DNA from 4 places in the Nocardia sp. NPDC004711 genome. Region 3 is predicted to be linked to each of the others. Evidence: riboswitches for the same ligand, from Rfam matches in the RefSeq annotation. Region 3 holds a riboswitch; each other region holds the start of a gene.
What was found. A riboswitch is a leader RNA that binds a small molecule or an ion and turns the genes downstream of it on or off. The one in region 3 is predicted to bind magnesium.

Region 1 (4,708 bases), on a different contig from region 3:
CACCGGCATCAGATCGTCGATCTCGAAGCGCAACCCGCCGGCCAGATCCGGCAGGTCGGCCCGCCCGCCTTGGGCGGCAACGAAATCCAGCATGCCGCCGATTCCGTCCACCCCGGCATCGGGCAGCGGCCGGGTGGTGGGTGTGGGTGTGATGCTCGGCCAGCCGCCATCGAAGGTGGCGTCGGTGAGCATCCGATAGGCCTGGTCCACCAGTGCCTGGAACCCGGCGCCGCGTGGGTCGCGCGGCCGCGGGAGCCGCACCTGGATCTCGCCCTTGATTCGCCCGGGATTGTTGTCCAGCACCAGGATTCGGTCGGCCAGCTGCACGGCCTCCTCGATGTTGTGGGTGACCATCAGCATGGTCTTGGTCGGGAAGGCGGTCTCCGCCCACAGGCGCATGAGCTCGCCGCGCAGGTTCTCGGCGGTCAAGACGTCCAGCGCCGAGAACGGTTCGTCCATGAGCAGCACCTCCGGCTGCACCACCAGGGCGCGGGCGAATCCCACTCGCTGGCGCATACCGCCGGAAAGCTCCTTGGGATAGGCGTTCTCGAAGCCGTCCAGGCCGATCATGTCGATGGCGTCGGTGACCCTCTCGCCGCGCTCCCAGGCCGAAATCCCTTGGGCGCGAAGGCCGAGTTCGACATTCTGCCGCACGGTCAGCCACGGCAGCAACGCGAAGGTCTGGAACACCATGGCGGTATCGGCATTCGGCTCGGTGATCTCGGTCTGCCGGATGCGTGCGGACCCCGCAGAGGGGAGCATCAGGCCCGCGATGATCCGCAGCAGCGTGGACTTGCCGGAGCCGGATTTGCCCAGCAGCGCGACGATTTCCCCCTCCTGCAGCTCGAGGCAGACATCCGAGAGAACCGGCAGCTGCTCGCCGGAGGGGTTGGTGAAGTTCTTGGTGACACGATCGACGGTGATGATGGGGGCCGACACGGTGTGTCCTCCTTTCGAAAAGTGTTTCAGCTCAGCGAGAATCGCTGTTCGGCGGTGCGCTGCAGGCGCCGCCACAGCAGGCGGTTGATGGTCACCGTGACCACGCTCATCACCACGGTGCCGAGCAGCACCTTGGCGAAGACGTCGTCGGTGGTGGCATTGGTGATGTACGCGCCCAGGCCGTAGGCCTCCATATGGGTGTTCCCGGCCTCCACGACCTCGCCGACCAGCGTGGCGTTCCACGCGCCGCCGAACGCGGTGATCGCGCCGACCACGTAGCCGGGGAAGATCGCGGGCAGTATCAACGACTTCCAGCGCTGCCATCCGTGCACGCCGAGATCGTCCATGGCCTCGCGCAGGTCCGTCGGGATCTGCCCGGCCGCCGCGATCACATTGAACAGCACGTACCACTGCGCACCCAGCGCCATCAGCGCGATGCCGCCGATATTCAGTGAGATGCCGGTGTAGGTGAGCGCCGCGATGACGAAGATGAACAAGAACTGGGCCGGGAAACTGGCCAGCACCTGCACCACCGGTTGAGCGAACCGGCAGATGCGCGGATTCATCCCGATCCACACGCCGACCGGCACCCACACGATGGTGGAGACCACCAGCAGCACTATCACGCGGCCGAGGCTGGCCAGCCCCAGCAGCGAGGTCGGCCCGAATTCGGCCAGGCCCACGGTTCTGTCGAAGTAGGAGGCGAGTGCCCAGGTGCCCCAGGCGAGCGCGGCGAAGAGCAGTCCGAAGAAGAGCACATCGCCGATGCGGCTGCCCGCACGCTCGTCGTAGGCGGAACGGGTGCTGCGCCCGAAGACCCGCATGAGGCGATCGACCCGCTCACCGACCGGCCGTAGCACCCGAGCCAGCCGGCCCGGCACCGTGCTGTGCCGCAGCAGGTCGAGCACCAGACTCCGTGGGGCCTGCGCACTTTCGGTGTGCTCCACCCGGAATCGCTCCGACCACGCCGTGAGCGGCCGCCAGAACACCACGTTCACCATGACGATGGTGAGCACCATGACCAGCGCACCCATAATGAGATTGCCGACCTCGGCCTCGGAGGTGGCCGCCGCGATGAAGCTACCCATGCCGGGCAGCGCCTCGTCCCGGCCGGATACCGTGATGACCTCCGAGGCCGCGAGCATGAACCACGCGCCGCCGAAGCTCATCATGCCGTTCCAGATCATCGGCACCATGGCCGTCGGCACCTCCAGCTGCCACAGCCGCTGCCAGCGGGTGAGCCGCATCATGCGGGCCGCATCATCCAGCTCCCGGGGCATATTGCGCAACGCCTGGTAGTAGGCGAAGGTCATGTTCCAGGCCTGCGCGGTGAAGATGGCGAAGATGCACGCCGCCTCCGCGCCCAGATACGAGCCGTGGAACATGCCCACGAACGCGGTGACCGTGATCGAGACCAGGGCCAGCACCGGCACCGACTGCAGCACGTCGAGCGCCGGGATGAACACCTTCTCGGCCCGCCGCGAGCGCGCCGCCCACTGGCCGACGATCAATGTGAAGAGGATCGACGCCACCAGGCCGATGAACATGCGCAGCGTGGTGCGGGCCGCGTAATAGGGCAGGTTCGCGGGATCGGTTGATACGGACTCGGTTCCCGTATCCGGCGTCCAGGGCACCGACATGTCCCGAAACAGCCGCAGCACCACCAGGATCAGCAGCACGCCCGCGCCGATGATCAGGTAGTCCACCGCCCGGAGCCGGCCGCGCGCCCGCGGCACCTCGGGAGTCATCTTGGGGCGGTCCGGAATTGCCAATTCAAGAGTCATTGCTGTTCACCTCGCTCCGAGCGGCGTCGTCGCAACTCAGTTGGTCGATTCGTCGGCGGCCGCGGGCGGTGCGGTCATGACGTTGAAGGCGTGCACGGCCGAGGCCAGCACCGCCGGTGCGCCGACGAGCAGGTTGAAAACCACGACTCCTATCCCGGCCCCGGCCACCGCGCCCTCCAGGCAGCCGGTGACGGCGCCCGGAATCGCCAACGTGCCCAACGTCAATGCGCCGACCGCGAGACCCTGGCCCGCGCCCAGCAGGACGCAGCCCAGCGGCGCTCCGATGACCGCACCCAGCAGCGTGCCCACCGCCAGGGCCACGGTGAGCTCGTTGTTGACATTCTGGAAGACGGTATTCATCCGATCCTCGAAGCTGTCGGGATCGGCAATCGGCTGTGCCGCAGGGCCTTCGGCTTGCGCCTCCGCGGCGGCGTGCAGCTCCGCGGCGATGCGTCGTTCCTCGGTGCTGACCGGTCGGGCCCGATCCGGGCGCGGAGTGAGGGTGGCGCTGTCGCCGTCGATGCGGGCGTCGATCGGGTACGTCGTGTCCTGCTTCGTGATGGTCAGCGGGATCGCCCCCACCACCACGCCCTGCGGGTCGAGGATCTGCAGCTGGTCGGTGGTGGTTCGGAGCGTGCCGAGGTCGGTGCGCAGCACCACCGATCGGTCCACGATCCGGGCGTCGCCGGACACGGCCTGAGCTGTCACAGCGTCGGCGAGCCGGGCGTCCGGTCCGGGTGCCGCGGCCGAAGCGGCGGCAGGGGCGACCAGTCCGGCGGTGGTCATCGCCGCGGTGGCGAATGCGAGCAAGCGAATTCTCATCGGGATGTTTCCCCTCGGGATACTGCTGCCCGCATCGGATTCCGGGCAGCATCGAATACCGTCGGGCACGGTGGTGCCGACGGGTCGGATACATATGCGAATCTCCGAATTCATTCGTAAAATGTGCATGCGAATAGTCCGGTGCCGCGCGGGCGGCATCGTGATATCGGAGAATTGCGTGCGTCGAGATATCGACGCGGTGTTGGTGTGGTGGCTAGCGGCCCGGACCGAGGCGGAGGGGCCGACCCGGAGATCCCGGGTCATCATCGGGTGCCATCGTGCTACCCGACCTCCTCACTGGTAGAACGCGATTCGTCAACGCACGGGGGAGGTCGCCCGGAACTCTCGGGGCGGACGCACACCCCTCTCGTCAGAGTTTTGGCACTGCACGACGTGTTCCGAACCGGAGTGTTCCGAATCGGAAAGCCACTTTGGATTACCCCTTGATCCGGAGAAATCTGTCCTAACCTTGGGCGTCTCTCGACGTCGTCAGATCAGTGGCCTGTGTTCGTGCAGGAGCCTCGCCTATCGAGGTGCAACAGGGAACCTAGTTAAAGACTCGTTAAAAGTCAAAACGGCGCCGGATTCGGCGGTCCGGTGGCTCCGACGATCACCATTCTCATTCTTCGACTGTGGCCGACGCCGCTGATAGGGCACCGGCACGCCGCGTCAGCTGCCGCCCGCCGATCATGACCGCGGCGATGGCGGTCACGCCGAGCAACGCGCCCGTGACGAGGACGCCGGTCACCGATGTGCAGCTGACGATCACGCCGCCGGTGAGCGCACCGAGGGCGACGGCCAGGTTGTACATGGCGGTATTCAGGGCGGTCGCGGCCTCGGGATGGTCGGGGGCGGCCTGCAGGATCCAGGTCTGCACGCCGACCGGAATCGCGCCGAATGCCGTGCCCCACACCAGCAGTGCCACGATGCCGCTGACCGGTGTGGTCGCGATGAGCGGGAAGAGTGCGAGTGTCACTGCCAGCAGGGCGGCGGCGGCGACCAGGGCGCGCCGCGGGTCGCGGCCGGCGGCGGCGCCGCCCGCGAAGGTTCCGGCCACGCCCGCCAAGCCGAAGGCCAGCTGTGCGGGCCCGATTGCCCCGGCGCCCAGACCGGAGATGTCCTGCAGCATGGGCCGGACGAAAGTGAATGCCGCCCAATGCCCG
Region 2 (4,708 bases), on a different contig from region 3:
GCGCGGTGAAAACCAGTGGCTCCAAGGGCGTGCACATCTTCGTCCCGGTGGTGCCGGGCGTCGATCTCGAGGATGCCGCGGCGGCGACCCGGGCGATCGCCGCGCGTGCCGAGCGGCTCGATCCGCAGCTCGCCACCACGGCGTTCATTCGAGAAGACCGGGGCGGCAAGGTCTTTCTCGATTCGACCCGCGCCGGCGGCGCGACGGTGGTGTCGGTCTACAGCCCGCGGATTCGCCCGGGCGCGACCGTCTCGTTCCCGGTCGTCTGGGCGGACCTGCCCGACATCGACCCGCACGATTTCACGATTCGCACGGCGGCCAAGATGCTCGGCGACCGCGATCCCTGGGCCGAGGCCATGCCCGAACCCCAATCTCTCCCAGCCGATCTCATCGCCGAGGGGCACACCATCCCGGTGGCGCGGGTGCAGGCCATGCACGAGGGCAAGCGCCGCGCCCGCGCCCGCCGGGAGAACTGACTCAGGCCAGGCACGCCGACCGGCACCCATACCGCGGTGGACACCACCGGCAGCACGAGCACCCGGCTCAGGCCGGCCAGGCCCATGAGGGCGGTGGGCCCGAATTCGGCCGGCCAGACGATCGTCGCGGGACGATCCGGAATGGTGAGTTCGAGAGTCATGGATGAATCCGCATCCATTCGAGAAAGGCACGCGGAAATAGGCGAGCGGCAGGTGCGTCGCCGAATATCGGAAAGTCACAAATCGTCCGCCGCGTCGCCGATCGCATGATTCGGGCGGTTCGCCTACGCTGGTCGGCGTGATGAGAGCGGCGGGCGCGGTGGCGGGGATCGCCCTGATCGGGGCGGCGATCGCGGGCTGCGGCGGCTCGTCGAATCAACGGGCGGCCCCGGCGACGACCACATCCAGGGCGGCGGTGATGCCGGCGCCGAACACCATCGGACTGTGCGGCGGGGTGGCCGATGCCGATGTCGGCCAGGCGACCGGGCTCAATGGGCTGCAGCGAGTGGCGGTGAATCCGCTGGGATGTGCATGGCAGCGGCCCGCGGGCGGTGACTACGCGGTGGTATTCCACTGGTTCCGGGGCAGTCCGCTCGCGGACCGGCGGACTCAGATCACCGACGCGCGCCCGTCCGACGTTCAGGTGGGCGGGCAATCCGGCATCGAATGGCAGGGGCCGCAGTCGTGCGAGGTGGCACTTCCGTTCGGGGACAGCGATTTCATCGATTGGTCGGAGCGGGCCGCGATTACCGAGACCGCCAAGGAGCCCTGCAAGGGACTGGAACAGCTGGCGGCGTCCACTCTGACGAAGGCCGGGCAGGGGTAATGCGTCGGGTTCGAACGCGAATCGCCTTGGCGGCCTTACTGATCGCCGCACTCTCGGGGTGCTCGCAGGGCCCGAAGGAATCGCCCGTGCGCGCCGCCGACGCCCCGAACCTGCTGGCCGGCTGCGGCCCGCTGGAGGATCAGAAGATCGCGAGCAACCTGCACGTCTCGGGCATCAGACAGCAGAGCGCCCCCACCATCTGCAACTGGACCGCCACCAGTCCGAACGGCGGTGCGGTCGACATCACCTACGCCTGGCTGGAGAACGACACCCTGAGCCGTGAGGTCCAGATCGCTGACCAATTCGGTTATCAGGTCGAGCGTTTGGTGATCAAGCACTTCGGCGGCATGTACTGGCGTGACCCGAAGGATCCGAGCACCTGCGCCGTGACCGCCTCCGACACCGGCACCGTCACCTGGTGGGTCCAGAACCGCGACCACGCGGCGCAACCGGACCCGTGCGCGGGGGCCATGACTCTCATGCAGGCCACCCTCTCGGTAGACGGTGTGTGACCGTTCCCAACCTACTGCCGGACAAGAAGACAGCGGCGGTGAGGGGCGAGACCCTCATCGCCGCAACGGGTTTCACCGAAACAATCGGACTAGCCCGCTAGACGGCAGGCGCCGCGCCGGCGGGAGCCGGGGTGGAGTCGGGCGCGGACAGGCGCTGGGCCAGGCCGATGCCGACCGCGATGGCGGCGGGCACGCCGGTCAGCACCAGACCGGCCGCCGCACCCAGCGGAATGCCGATGGCGGCGCCCGTGAGGCCGCCCGCGATGCCGGTCGGCACCGACATGACCGTGACGCCGGCGATGGCGCCGCCCGCGGCGCCGATGGCGCAACCGGCCGCGCCGCCGATGAGGGTGCCGATCAGGGTGCCCATCGAGGTGGCCAGACCGAACTGGTTGACCGCCGCGGCGAACGCGGCATCCTGGTCGGCCTGGCTCGCGACGGTCTTCGGCACCGGCGCGGACAGGGCAGGGGCGGGGACGGTGGCGGCCAGGGTGTACGCGGTGATTTTCCTCATTGGCGAACCTCCGAAATTCTGGGTGGATGATTTCGAATGAGGGTGGAAAGGCCAGCACGTATTACACGGCCGCGTCATGGGGATACGCATCGTGCGTGGTGTGGTGAAAGGTCAGAGTCGTGTGGCGTGTTTCCACCCGCAAACGGGTGAGTGGAACGGATCACTCGGATACGGACTATCGCCGGGGGTCATGGGTCGTCCTCACCTCCTTGCGGCCGGAGCGCACGAGGGCGCTGACCAGGGTGCACACGAGGAGTCGCCACGGCAGCAGGCCGGAGGGCGAGCACCCCTCTCGTCAGAGCTTCGGCACTGTACGACGTATCCCCAATGACAATGACGTTGGGAAGCCACTTCGGGTGACCCCTTAATCCGGGGAAACCTGTCCTAACCCTGGGCGTCTCTCGACGTCGTCGGATCAGTGGCCTGTGTTCGTACAGGAGCCTCGCCTAGCGAGGTGCTGATTGACGCCGCAAAGTCTGGCAGTAGAGGATTGATTCGTCAAATTCGGACATGCAATGTTCGCCCGTGGCCGCCGGAATTCCGGGTCGCCGAGTCAGGAGCGCATATGACCGAACCCACAGTATGGTCGAAGCCGGAATCGGTTGCGACGGTGCATCTGTCGCAGTTGCTGAAGGCGCCGGTGATCGCCGCGTCGGGGGAGCCCATCGGCCGCGTGGACGACCTCATCGTGCGCCTGCCGGGTGGCGACGCCTATCCGCCGGTGATCGGCGTGGTCGTCGGGATGGGCGGGCGCGATGTGTTCGTCTCCGCCGAACGTATCCGGCTGTTCGAAGCCGATCGCATCGTTCTCTCGGTCAACAAGGTCGACCTGCGGTCCTTCGAGCGGCGTGCGGGTGAGGTGCTGCTGCGCGCGGACATCCTGGGTCACCGGCTGATCGATGTGGAGGCGGTGGAGCTGGTGCACGCCTACGATGTCGAGCTCGATCGGGTCGGCGTGCCCGACGACTCCGATTCGGGCTGGGTGCTGGCGCGACTGGACACCCGCCGCCCGGCTCGCCTGTTCGGGCTGATCAAGTCCGGCGGCGGTCACGCCTCCCGGGATTGGAAGGCGTTCGAGCCGCTGATCGGCCATGAGCAGTCGCTGACCCTGCGGCTCAGCAGCCGGTTGCGCGGGCTCAAGCCCGCTGAGATCGCCGACCTGCTGGAGGACGCGGACAAGCACGAGCAGGACGAGATCCTGGATCAAGTGCACGACGACCCTGAACTGGAGGCGGATGTATTCGAGGAGCTCGACTCCGACAAGTCCAGCCGCCTGCTCAACGATATGTCCGATGCGGAAGTCGCGGCGCTGCTCGGGCGCATGCGCGCCGACGACGCGGCCGACTCCGTCATCGAACTCAAGCAATCGCGCCGCCGGCGGGTGCTCGACCTGATGCCGCCCGGGCAGCGCGTCAAGGTCGTCACGCTGATGGGGTTCAATCCCGACAGCGCCGGCGGGCTGATGAACGTCGACTTCGTCTCGTGTCCGCTGGACGCTACGGCGGCACAGGCGCTTTCGGTGGTCTCCGCCGCGCACGCATTGCAGCCGGAGGCCCTGCTGAAAGTGCACGTACTCGACTCCGGCCGGCTGGTGGGCGTGGTCTCGGTGATCGCGCTGCTGCAGGCCGACCCGGCGACGCCGGTCGCCGGCCTCATGGACGACGATCCGGTGCGGGTCGCGCCCGAGACCGATATCACCGACATCGCCCTGTTGATGGCTGACTACAACCTGTACGCCGTGCCGGTGTTGGACGACGCCGATCGGGTGCTCGGCGTGGTCACCGTCGACGATGTGCTCGAGGATGTCATTCCCGAGGACTGGCGGCGCCGTGAACCCGCGCCCCGGCCGGCCCGGCCGGTCGCGACCGGATCCGGCGACGACTCGGACGGCGCGGCACGGCCATGACCGATGCCGAGGAGAACCGTTCCGCGAATCATCGGTCGGCCGTGCTGGATTCGGCGCACCTGGGCGATATCGAGGGCGCGCTCGGCAAGATCAAGATCGGTGACATCGAGCATTCGCGCACGTTCAAGACCCGGATGCTGACGCTGCTGGCCATTATCGGCCCCGGGCTGATCGTCATGGTCGGTGATAATGACGCCGGCGGTGTCGCCACCTACGCGCAGGCCGGGCAGAACTACGGCTACAGCCTGCTGTGGGTGCTGCTGCTGTTGATCCCGGTACTGATCGTCAACCAGGAGATGGTGGTTCGCCTGGGCGCGGTCACCGGCGTCGGGCATGCGCGGCTCATCAACGAGCGCTTCGGCCGCGGCTGGGGCTGGTTCTCGGTGGGCGATCTCTTCGTTCTGAACTTTCTCACCATCGTGACCGAGTTCATCGGTGTCAGCCTGGCCGCGGAGTATTTCGGCATCTCGAAGT
Region 3 (4,708 bases):
CGGCCCCGCGGCGTGCGGGCCCGCGCGACGACGAGATGCCTCAGCACGCAACCCCGTTCACCGCGATCGATGATCTCGAAGGTGTGCGTGCCGGCGAAGGGCATGCTCGGCGCGAAGGTGAACTCGACGGCGCGGCCGGGTTCGTACGCGGTGCAGACGTAGCGGATGTTGCCGTGCCCGCCGTCGGCGCCGACCTGCAGCGGCCGGTCCAGGATCAGGGTCGGCCAGTGCTCGCCCGGCCAGAGCGGGTTGCCCGGCTCGGCCACCGCATCGAGCAGGGCGCCGGCCCGTTGCGCCGACACCGGCAGTTCTCGCTGGTGAATGTTCCAGATCATCGACTCACCCGTTCCGTACGGTACCGTATGTTCCGATTCCATACGGTACCGTACGGAGCTATGGCGGAGAAGAGGCGACGGCTCAGCCGTGACGATTGGGTCGCGGCCGCGCTGGCGGCGCTCGGCGAGGGTGGCGTGGGCGCGGTCGCCATCGAACCCCTGGCCGCGCGGCTGGGCGCGACCAAGGGCAGCGCCTACTGGCATTTCGCGAATCGGGACGAGTTGCTGGCGGCGGCCCTGCAGCGCTGGGAGCACGAGGAGACCGATGCGGTGATCGCGCTGGTGTCGGCCGAACCCGATCCGGCGGTCGGGCTCCGGACGCTATTGGGCGCGGCGCTGGCGCATCCGCAGGAGAAGCTCGCGGTACTGCTGGCCGGGGCGACGGATCCGCTGGTGGAGCCGGTGCTCACCCGGGTCACCGTGCGGCGCATCGCGTATCTGGCCGAACTGTTCACCCGGCTCGGTTTCGCCGACCCGGTGGCGAAACATCGTGCGGCACTGGCGTATTCGGCGTATCTGGGCACAGGTCAGCTGTGGCGGACGATGCGCGGCACGCTACCGGCCGACCAGGAGGCCTGGGAGTCCTACGTCGACGAGATCTGGCGGGTGCTGACCACCCCGGGTCCGACCGGGCACGCACCGGCGCCGGGCAGCGCGAAGTCGCCGCGAGACTCGGGCTAGACGCTCAGGGCCGCACCACGGCCGTGGGTGAGGACCAGGTCGAGCAGCCCGGGGAAGCGGGCCTCGAGGTCCTCGGTGCGCAGGCGGTTGAGGCGGCGGGTGCCCTCGTCGCGCTGGCGGATGACGCCGGCTTCGCGCAGGGTTCTGAAGTGCCCGCTCTGGGTGGATTTGCTGATCGGCAGGTCGAAGGTGGTGCAGGCCAGTTCGCCGTTCTCGGCGGCGGCCAGGCGGGTGACGATGGTGAGCCGGACGGGGTCGGCGAGGGAGGCCAGCACGCTGGTGAACCGCAGTTCGTCGCGGGCGGGGTGAACCAGTTCGGTCGCGGTTCGGCTTGCCATGGCGTCCAGGCTAGTCCACATGTTCACAAAATCCGAACATCTTGTTATGTTCGGAATTATCGAACATGCCTGTGCCGGGAGGACGCCATGACCGTCGAGCAATCCACCGCAGCCCCCGAAGACGCTGCCTCCCCGCAGGATTCACCGCCGGGGAGCGGTACGCGGTTCTGGGGCACCGCCTACACGCTGCTGATCCTGTTGACCGGCACGAATGTGGCCACACCGCTGTATCACGGCTACGCGCATCGGTTCGGGTTCTCACCGCTGGTGATGACGCTGGTGTTCGCGGTCTACATGGGGGTGCTGATTCCCGCGCTGCTGATCGCCGGCCCGGCCTCGGATGCACTGGGGCGGCGCCGGATTCTGCTGCCCGCGCTGGCGCTGGCGGCGCTGGGCACGCTGGGTTTCGCGCTGGCCGGCGCGGTGGTCTGGTTGTTCGCGGCCCGCATCCTGCAGGGGCTGGCGGTCGGGGCGGCCTCGGGTGCGCTCACCGCCGCGCTGACCGAGCTGGAACCGCACGGTGATCGCCGCCGCGCGGCCCTGGTGTCGGCGGTGGCCTCGGCCGGCGGCATGGGCCTGGGCCCGCTACTGGGAGCTGTTCTGGCGCAATATCTTCCGGCTCCCTATGTGACGCCTTTCGGGGTGGAGCTGGCGCTGCTGGTCCCGGCCGCGGTGGCGGTGGCGGCGCTGCCGGAGACCGCGACGGTCACCCGGTGGCGGCCGCGGCGGCCGAGTATCCCGGCCGGGATGGGTGCGGTCTTCGCGGCCGCGGGCACGGGCGCGTTCCTGGGTTTCGCGGTGGTCGGCGTCTTCCTCACGCTGATCCCGACCTATGCCGCGACCCTGTCGGGCAGTGCGAATCTGGTGGTCGGGGGCGCGGCGGCCGCGCTGCTGCCCGCGGCGTGGGCGGTGGCGCAGCTGGTGGGTTACGGCAAACCCGAACGGGCCCTGGACTTCACGGGGTTCCCGCTGCTGGCGGTGGGTCTGGTACTGCTGGCGATCGCGGGGGCGGTCTCCTCGCTGCCGTTGCTGTTGTTCGCGACAGTGCTGGCCGGGGCCGGTCACGGCCTGGTGTTCCTGTCGGGATTGACCGCGATCAATGCGGCCGCGCCGGCCGATCGGCACGCCGATGTGCTGTCGACCTATTTCGTGATGGCCTATTGCGGCAGCGGCGGCCCGGTCATCGGCGTCGGCCTGCTGGCGGGCGCGACCGGTTTGCTGGCTGCGGTGCAGATCTTCGCGGCGGTGGTGGCGGTGCTGTGTGTGGTGCGGCTGGTGGCGCGGGTCGCGGTCGAGGCGCGCCGCTAGCGGGTGCGCGAATGCGACGGCGCTCACGTCGGGTTGCCGATCGCGGCGGGCCGGTGTTTACTTCTGGTCGCAAGGTGCCGTCGTTAGCTGAGGCTCCTTCACGGATACAGGCCGGCGATCCCGAACGTCGAGAGACGCCCCGGATCAGGACAGGTTTCCCCGAGCTAAGGGGATGCCCCGACCGGCTCCCGCCACCCGTGGCGGGTTCACGCCGTGGAGTGCTGAAGGTCTTACGAGGGGTGGTACCCGTACCGGCGATGTCGCGCCGGTCCCACTCCCCTGGCATGCGTGCGTGTGGCGTCGAGGAGGTGGTGGTCGTGCCCGATGGACCGGATCGAGTTCCGTTAGCCAATCGTTCACTCGGTGTCACTCCCGCAATCTTCCGGCCGCTACCCGTACCCCGGTAGCGTCCGAGTCCGGAGTGCGCCGTCATCCGCTGGGAGATCGAGATGACCATGTGGGAAATGCTGCTGCGGCTCGGCACGGGTGTCGGGTTGGGCGCGGTGATCGGGTTCGAGCGTCAGTTCCGGGCCCGGATGGCCGGACTGCGCACGAATTCGCTGGTCGCCGCCGGGGCGACCTTGTTCGTGCTGCTGTCCGCGCACGGCTTCAACGGTGCCTCGGCGGATCCGACTCGTGTTGCGGCACAGATCGTTTCGGGTATCGGCTTCCTGGGCGCGGGCGTGATCCTGCGCGACGGGTTCAATATCCGCGGCCTGAACACCGCCGCGACGCTGTGGTGTGCGGCGGCGGTGGGTGCGCTCGCGGGTGCGGGCATGTATTCGACCGCGGTGGCGGGCACGGTGGCGGTGGTGGTGGTCAATACCGCGCTGCGCACGGTGGCGCGCACGGTGGATCGCCCCGGTGTCGACGAGGCCGAGGCCCAGGAGGCGTTGTACGCCTTCCACGCCGACACCGACGACGCGCACGAGGCGCATGTGCGGGCGCTGCTGGTGCAGTCGCTGACGCGCACCGATTTCCGGCTGGTGTCGATCTCGAGCCACGACACCTCCCCGGGCCGGGTGCAGGTGCGGGCGGAGTTGACCGGTGACCGCCGCGACGACCGGCAGATGGAGGCCGCGGTGAGCCGGTTGAGCCTGGAGCCGTCGGTGACCAGCGTCGGGTGGCGCACGGTGCCGCTGCGGGCGGAGGCCGAGGAGTGAACGCCGCGTTGCGGTCGTATCCGTCGCGCGGGGTGGCTTCGGCGCAATCGCCGAGATCACGGTGGAGCAGCCGCGCCCGCGCAGCCGCCGCACGCCGGGGTTCGAGACGCTGGTCGATCAGATCTACGGTCTGCTCACCGGCCGTGACACCGAAGTCGCTGCGGCCCCGGCGGATACGTTGACGCCGTTCGCGGTGGCGCTGCCCGATGCCTCGGTCGGCGGGATCGCGGGTCTGCTGGAGCTGGTGTACGGCAACGACGGCCGCGCCGACCTGCCGGTGGTGGCCGACGAGCTGAATTTCGAGGTCGACGACCTCATGCCGCTGGTCGACGCGGCGGCGCTGCTGGGTCTGCTGCTGGTGGAGTCCGGTGACGTGATGCTGACCAATGTCGGGGCGAATTTCACCAATGCCGACATCCGGTCCAGCAAGGCGATTTTCGCCGCGCAGGCCCGCCGGCGTGCCCCGCTGGTGCGCACCATCTGCTCGGCGCTGGTGGGCAGCAGCGATCAGACGGTGGGCGCCGATTTCATTCTCGATCTGCTGCGGCGCGGCTGCTCCGACGACGACGCCCGCCGCCAGCTGGAGCTGGCCATCGACTGGGGCCGCTACGCCGAGTTGTACGACTACGACACCGATTCCGGCCGCATCACCGCCGATCCCGCCGCCGATCTGCGCGCGTCCTGAGTCACACCATCGCCGACGGGATCACCGTGGTGAGGCCGCCGTCGACGAGCAGGTCCTGACCGGTGATGTAGGAGGCGTCCGCGGAGGCCAGGAACGCGACGGCGGCGGCCACCTCGTCGCTGTCGCCGACCCGCCCCAGCGCCACCCGTGACCCCGCGGTGGCCTGCGCGTCGGCGGAGGCCTCGGCCCGGTAGGCGG
Region 4 (4,708 bases), on a different contig from region 3:
TCACCTTCATGCGTACCTCGGACGAGATCGGCCCGCTGGGCGCGAAGTCCATGAGCGAGAACCCCTTCAACCCGGTGGCCCCCGCCCTGGCCAATGCCCTCCGCGACGCCACCGGCATCCGCTTCACGGACCTGCCGCTCACCCGGGACCGCGTCTGGCAGGCCCTGCACCATCGGCGGACCCGCCTCCCGGTCCGCGCGGCCACGCCCAGCTGCGCCGAATTGGCCCTGCTCACCGACTATCGAAAGCCGTAGGGCCCGTCAGTCGATGGTGTAGGCCTGGCGGGAGAGGCGGAAGCCGTGGCCCGCCCCGGCGCATTCGACGTAGTCGGTGGTGCTCAGGCAGGTGAGGCCGCCGACGGTGACGTTCGTCCCGTAGTCGAGGACCGCCGCGGTGGATTCGACCAGACGGTCGCCGTGGCAGTGGAAGTCGACGACGCCGGTGCTCTCCAGGACCAAGCGGTCGCCGTACTGGAGGTGGCAGTTCTCCGGCCGGGGCGGGGTGGCGTAGTCGTGCTGGGAGATCTCGCAGGCCGCGGTGGTCGCGGAGACGAGGCAGCCGATGTTTCCCGACGGCGTGCGGAACTGCACGAAGTCGGGCGGTGCCGCCTGGGCGATCGCCGGGCCCAGCGTGGACACGGCGATCAGGGCGGCGGCCGCGGTCAGGACACGGATCGGAAATTGCATGTCGACTCCCCGGTTCGGCAGGTTTACCGGTTGATCGTCGCCACCGCCGGATGCGATAACGGACCGGGTGGCCATGAAGGTTTGCCACGGAGTTGCCATGGCCGGATCGGTTGGGGCACAAGAGATTACGAGGAACCGACCGGCCCGGATTTGACAAGCGGAACGACCGGGCTCACCATTGCCCAGTCAGCACCTCGCTAGGCGAGGCTCCTGTACGAACACAGGCCACTGATCCGACGACGTCGAGAGACGCCCAGGGTTAGGACAGATCACCCCGGATTAAGGGGTGATCCGAAGTGGCTTCCCGGGTCGCGAGCCCCCGGATACGTCGTGCAGTGCCGAAGCTCTGACGAGAGGGGTGCAGGGTCCGCGCCGTCGCGCGAAGCCCAGATCCCTCCTGCTGTGCGCGATGCGACACCCGATGTAGTGACGTCCACGTACGTCCCGGCGGCAAGGAGGTGAGGGACGAACAATGAGTTCCGGCGATAGTCCGTATCCGAGTACGGATTTCACTCTTCAGACGTCCCCGGCTTGCCGCATTCCGGTCACCGGCTGACCCGTTTCCCGCACAGGCGTGCCCGGCGTTCCACCGCCGGTCGGTAGCCCGCGCGTGCCCCGGGCCGGTCGATCCGTGCCCGAACTCGCTCGGCGGCCGGGCGTATTCCGCACGCCCGCACACCTGATGATCGAAAGCGAGGGACAGGCCATGGCCTTCTTCGCGAACGGCTCCAGCCGCCGCACCTCCACCGTCGCCGTGCCCGCCGCAGCCGGCCGGCCCGCCGCCGACGTCCATCCCACCGGCGCCGTCATGGACAGCGCGCACGTCGGCGATATCGTCGGCGCGCTCGGCTCCATCGGCCGGCACGACACCCTCGAAGGCCGTTCCCGCCGCCAGCGTTTCCGCATGCTGCTGGCCATTATCGGGCCCGGCCTGATCGTCATGGTCGGCGACAACGATGCCGGTGGCGTGGCCACCTACGCGCAGGCCGGACAGAACTACGGCATGGCGCTGGTCTGGACCCTGGTGCTGCTGATCCCGGTGCTCTACGTGAACCAGGAGATGGTGGTCCGTCTCGGCGCGGTCGCCGGAGTCGGCCACGCGCGCTTGATCTTCGACCGCTTCGGCAAGTTCTGGGGCGCGTTCAGCGTCGGCGACCTGTTCATCGTGAACGCGCTCACCATCGTCACCGAGTTCATCGGTGTCTCCATGGCGCTCAACTACTTCGGGCTGCCCAAGGGCGTCGCCGTGCCGCTGGCCGCGGTCGCGCTGTTCGCCATGGTGGCCGGCGGTTCGTTCCGGCGCTGGGAGCGGTTCCTGTTCGGACTGATCGCGCTGAACATCGTCATGTTCCCGCTGGCATTCCTGGTGCACCCCAAGGCATCCCAGGTCGCGCACGGATTCCTGCCGTCCTTCCCGGGCGGGCTGAACTCGACGCTGCTACTGCTGATCGTGTCCATCGTGGGCACCACGGTCGCGCCGTGGCAGCTGTTCTTCCAGCAGTCCAATATCGTCGACAAGCGCATCACTCCCCGCTGGATCCGCTACGAGCGCATCGACCTGTGGATCGGCATCGTCGTGGTCATGGTCGGCGCGGTCGCCATCATGGCGGCGACCACCTTCGGCCTCGCGGGCACGGCCGCGGCCGGCAGCTTCACCGATGCCGGGGCCGTCGCCCACGCGCTGCACGACCACGTGGGCACCACCGCCGGCGCGCTCTTCGCCATCCTGCTGCTGGACGCCTCGCTCATCGGCGCCAATGCCGTCGGCCTGGCCACCACCTACGCCCTCGGCGACACCCTGGGCCGGCGGCACTCGCTGCACTGGAAGGTCTCCGAGGCGCCGGCCTTCTATCTCGGATACGCGGCGCTGCTCGGCGTCGCCGCCGCGGTGTCGTTCAGCCCCGATCACGTGCTGGGCCTGCTGACCCAGGGGGTGCAGGCGCTGGCCGGGGTGCTGCTGCCCTCGGCGACGGTGTTCCTGGTCCTGCTCTGCAATGACAAGGCCGTGCTCGGCCCGTGGGTGAACACGGTCAGGCAGAACATTGTCGCCGGGGTCATCGTCTGGTCGCTGGTGCTGCTGTCGCTCGCGCTGACCGCGGCCACCTTCTTCCCGGACCTGACCACCACGACCCTCGAAATCGGCTTCGGCGCGGGCGCGCTGGTCGGCGTCCTGGGCGGGGCGGGCATGCTCATCGCCTGGCAGCGCGGCCGGCGTCGCCGGGCCGAGCGGACCGCGGCCGAGCTCGGCGGACTGGATCCGGATCAGGTGGAGGAGCTGGACTCCACTCGCCTCACCAAGGCCGAACGCAAGGCCATTCTGGAGGCGGACCGCGACACCTGGCGCACCCCCGCGCTCGACACCCTGGCGCGACCGGCGTTCTCCACGGCGCGCACGGTGGGCATGTTCGCCCTGCGCGGCTACCTGCTGCTCGCGGTGATCCTGGTGGGCGTCAAGATCTTCCAGTCCATCGGCGGCTGATCAACCACGGCGCGGCCGCAGTTCCTGGACATCGTCACCGATGTGCTTGGGCTGCGGCCGTTTTCGATGAAGCTCACGTTTTCGATGAAGCTCAGCAGTGTGCGGGATGAAATCGGACGGCACCACACAGGTTTGGACGAATCCGGTTCGGGGAATACCCGGGGTGCACGACCGTCAGAGATTGTCGAGATCGGGAATGGGGGGCAGAACCGGCTCTGGCCACTCCTCCAGGGTTGCCACCTGCAGGTGGATGAAGGCTGCGATGCGGTGCCGGGCCGAGGACGGGAGTCGCGCGATATCGGCCGGGCTCAGGACGTGTGCGCCGAAGGAGTGGGGCTGTGGCGCTTCGGGGTCAGGCGATTCGGGAACAACCTCTAGCTTTGGCCGCGAAGCAGTGGCCGGAATGTGTGGCTCATCCGGGTCTGCGGTAGCGGCGGCGGTTCGCACCATGCCGTGACCATAACCCTTTGATAACGCCCACGGGGAGGCGTTGGCGCACTTGTGTCTTCGGGCTGCGAATTCAGCGAAGACATTGTAATGGCGAGAGGAATGTGCAGGCAGCGACGGCCCTTCGGAAATTCGGTGGGCCTGCGCCGGAACACTATGGTGATGGGCGTCACTCTGTCAACACTTCGGACAAAACCCCCCCCGGAATGGCGCGCAACTCCCCCGAAGACTCCCGCGGGCGATTCAGAGTGGGCGGCACGCAATGGCATACAAATCGCGCGCCGGACCGGTCGGCTTCTGTCCGATCGGCCATACCGCACGCAGCTGTCTTTCCAGATCCAGACCGGTCACCGTGGGCGACATCAGGATCCCCTCGGCCAGTTCGGTGGCCACCGCCAGGGAACTCAGCACGGCCGGCGCGATGCCGTCGGCGACGGCGGTCTTGATCGCAGTGGTCGAGGACAGCTCCAGCGCGACATTCGGCTCCCAGCCCGGCATTCCGGCGGTCATGGCACGCTCGAAGGAGTTCCGGGTGCCCGATCCGGGTTCGCGATAGATGAGCGGGCTGCGCGCCAGTTCGGCCGCGTCGATCTCGGCCCGGCGGGCCCAGGGGTGACCGGGCGCGACCACCACGACCAGCCGATCCCGGCCCACCACATGGCTTTCCAGTTCGGTCGGCAGGCGCGGGCTCTCCACGAACCCGATTCCGGCCCGGCCCTCGAGCACCGCCTTGGCAACCTCTGCCGAATTGCCCGATTCCAGGGCGATGGAGGTGTCCGGCATCCGGGCGCGCAGGCCCACCAGCCACTTCGGGAACAGGTACTCCGCGACGGTCTGGCTGGCCGCCACCCGCAGCCGCGAATCCCGCTGCGCGCGCAGGCTGTCGATCCCGGCGTCCAGCCGGGCGGCCGCATCCACGACAGTGCGCGCCCATTCGGCGATGAGCGAGCCCGCCGCCGTCGGCCGCGAGCCGAGCGTCGTCCGCTCCAGCACCGGCACGCCCACCAGCTGCTCGAGGTAGCGGATGCGCGAGCTGGCGGAGGGCTGACTGATGCCGTGCGCCTTGGCCGCCCGGCCGAGACTGCCCAGCTCGATC

Region 1: it holds a riboswitch for magnesium, as region 3 does, so the genes downstream of both, ACWEKS_RS14215 (hypothetical protein) here and ACWEKS_RS16350 (MgtC/SapB family protein) in region 3, are expected to answer to the same signal.
Region 2: it holds a riboswitch for magnesium, as region 3 does, so the genes downstream of both, ACWEKS_RS06760 (hypothetical protein) here and ACWEKS_RS16350 (MgtC/SapB family protein) in region 3, are expected to answer to the same signal.
Region 4: it holds a riboswitch for magnesium, as region 3 does, so the genes downstream of both, ACWEKS_RS22255 (NRAMP family divalent metal transporter) here and ACWEKS_RS16350 (MgtC/SapB family protein) in region 3, are expected to answer to the same signal.

Annotation. Positions count from the first base shown of each region.
Region 1 is NZ_JBSGCB010000012.1:107,113-111,820, forward strand. Features, by position in the region: gene ACWEKS_RS14205 (ABC transporter ATP-binding protein) at 1-939, opposite strand, end outside; gene ACWEKS_RS14210 (ABC transporter permease) at 966-2,723, opposite strand; gene ACWEKS_RS14215 (hypothetical protein) at 2,760-3,545, opposite strand; M-box (ykoK) riboswitch at 3,901-4,085, opposite strand; gene ACWEKS_RS14220 (MFS transporter) at 4,165-4,708, opposite strand, start outside.
Region 2 is NZ_JBSGCB010000005.1:186,949-191,656, forward strand. Features, by position in the region: gene ACWEKS_RS06745 (DNA polymerase domain-containing protein) at 1-476, shown strand, start outside; gene ACWEKS_RS06750 (DUF3558 family protein) at 778-1,302, shown strand; gene ACWEKS_RS06755 (DUF3558 family protein) at 1,302-1,814, shown strand; gene ACWEKS_RS06760 (hypothetical protein) at 1,912-2,328, opposite strand; M-box (ykoK) riboswitch at 2,609-2,789, opposite strand; gene ACWEKS_RS06765 (magnesium transporter MgtE N-terminal domain-containing protein) at 2,894-4,234, shown strand; gene ACWEKS_RS06770 (NRAMP family divalent metal transporter) at 4,231-4,708, shown strand, end outside.
Region 3 is NZ_JBSGCB010000014.1:109,744-114,451, forward strand. Features, by position in the region: gene ACWEKS_RS16330 (SRPBCC family protein) at 1-335, opposite strand, end outside; gene ACWEKS_RS16335 (TetR/AcrR family transcriptional regulator) at 396-1,016, shown strand; gene ACWEKS_RS16340 (ArsR/SmtB family transcription factor) at 1,013-1,354, opposite strand; gene ACWEKS_RS16345 (MFS transporter) at 1,442-2,662, shown strand; M-box (ykoK) riboswitch at 2,735-2,910, shown strand; gene ACWEKS_RS16350 (MgtC/SapB family protein) at 3,112-3,825, shown strand; gene ACWEKS_RS16355 (AAA-associated domain-containing protein) at 3,887-4,510, shown strand; gene ACWEKS_RS16360 (glucose 1-dehydrogenase) at 4,512-4,708, opposite strand, start outside.
Region 4 is NZ_JBSGCB010000021.1:43,908-48,615, reverse strand. Features, by position in the region: gene ACWEKS_RS22265 (molybdopterin-dependent oxidoreductase) at 1-254, shown strand, start outside; gene ACWEKS_RS22260 (DUF6636 domain-containing protein) at 261-686, opposite strand; M-box (ykoK) riboswitch at 873-1,051, shown strand; gene ACWEKS_RS22255 (NRAMP family divalent metal transporter) at 1,393-3,165, shown strand; gene ACWEKS_RS22250 (hypothetical protein) at 3,340-3,615, opposite strand; gene ACWEKS_RS22245 (LysR family transcriptional regulator) at 3,856-4,708, opposite strand, start outside.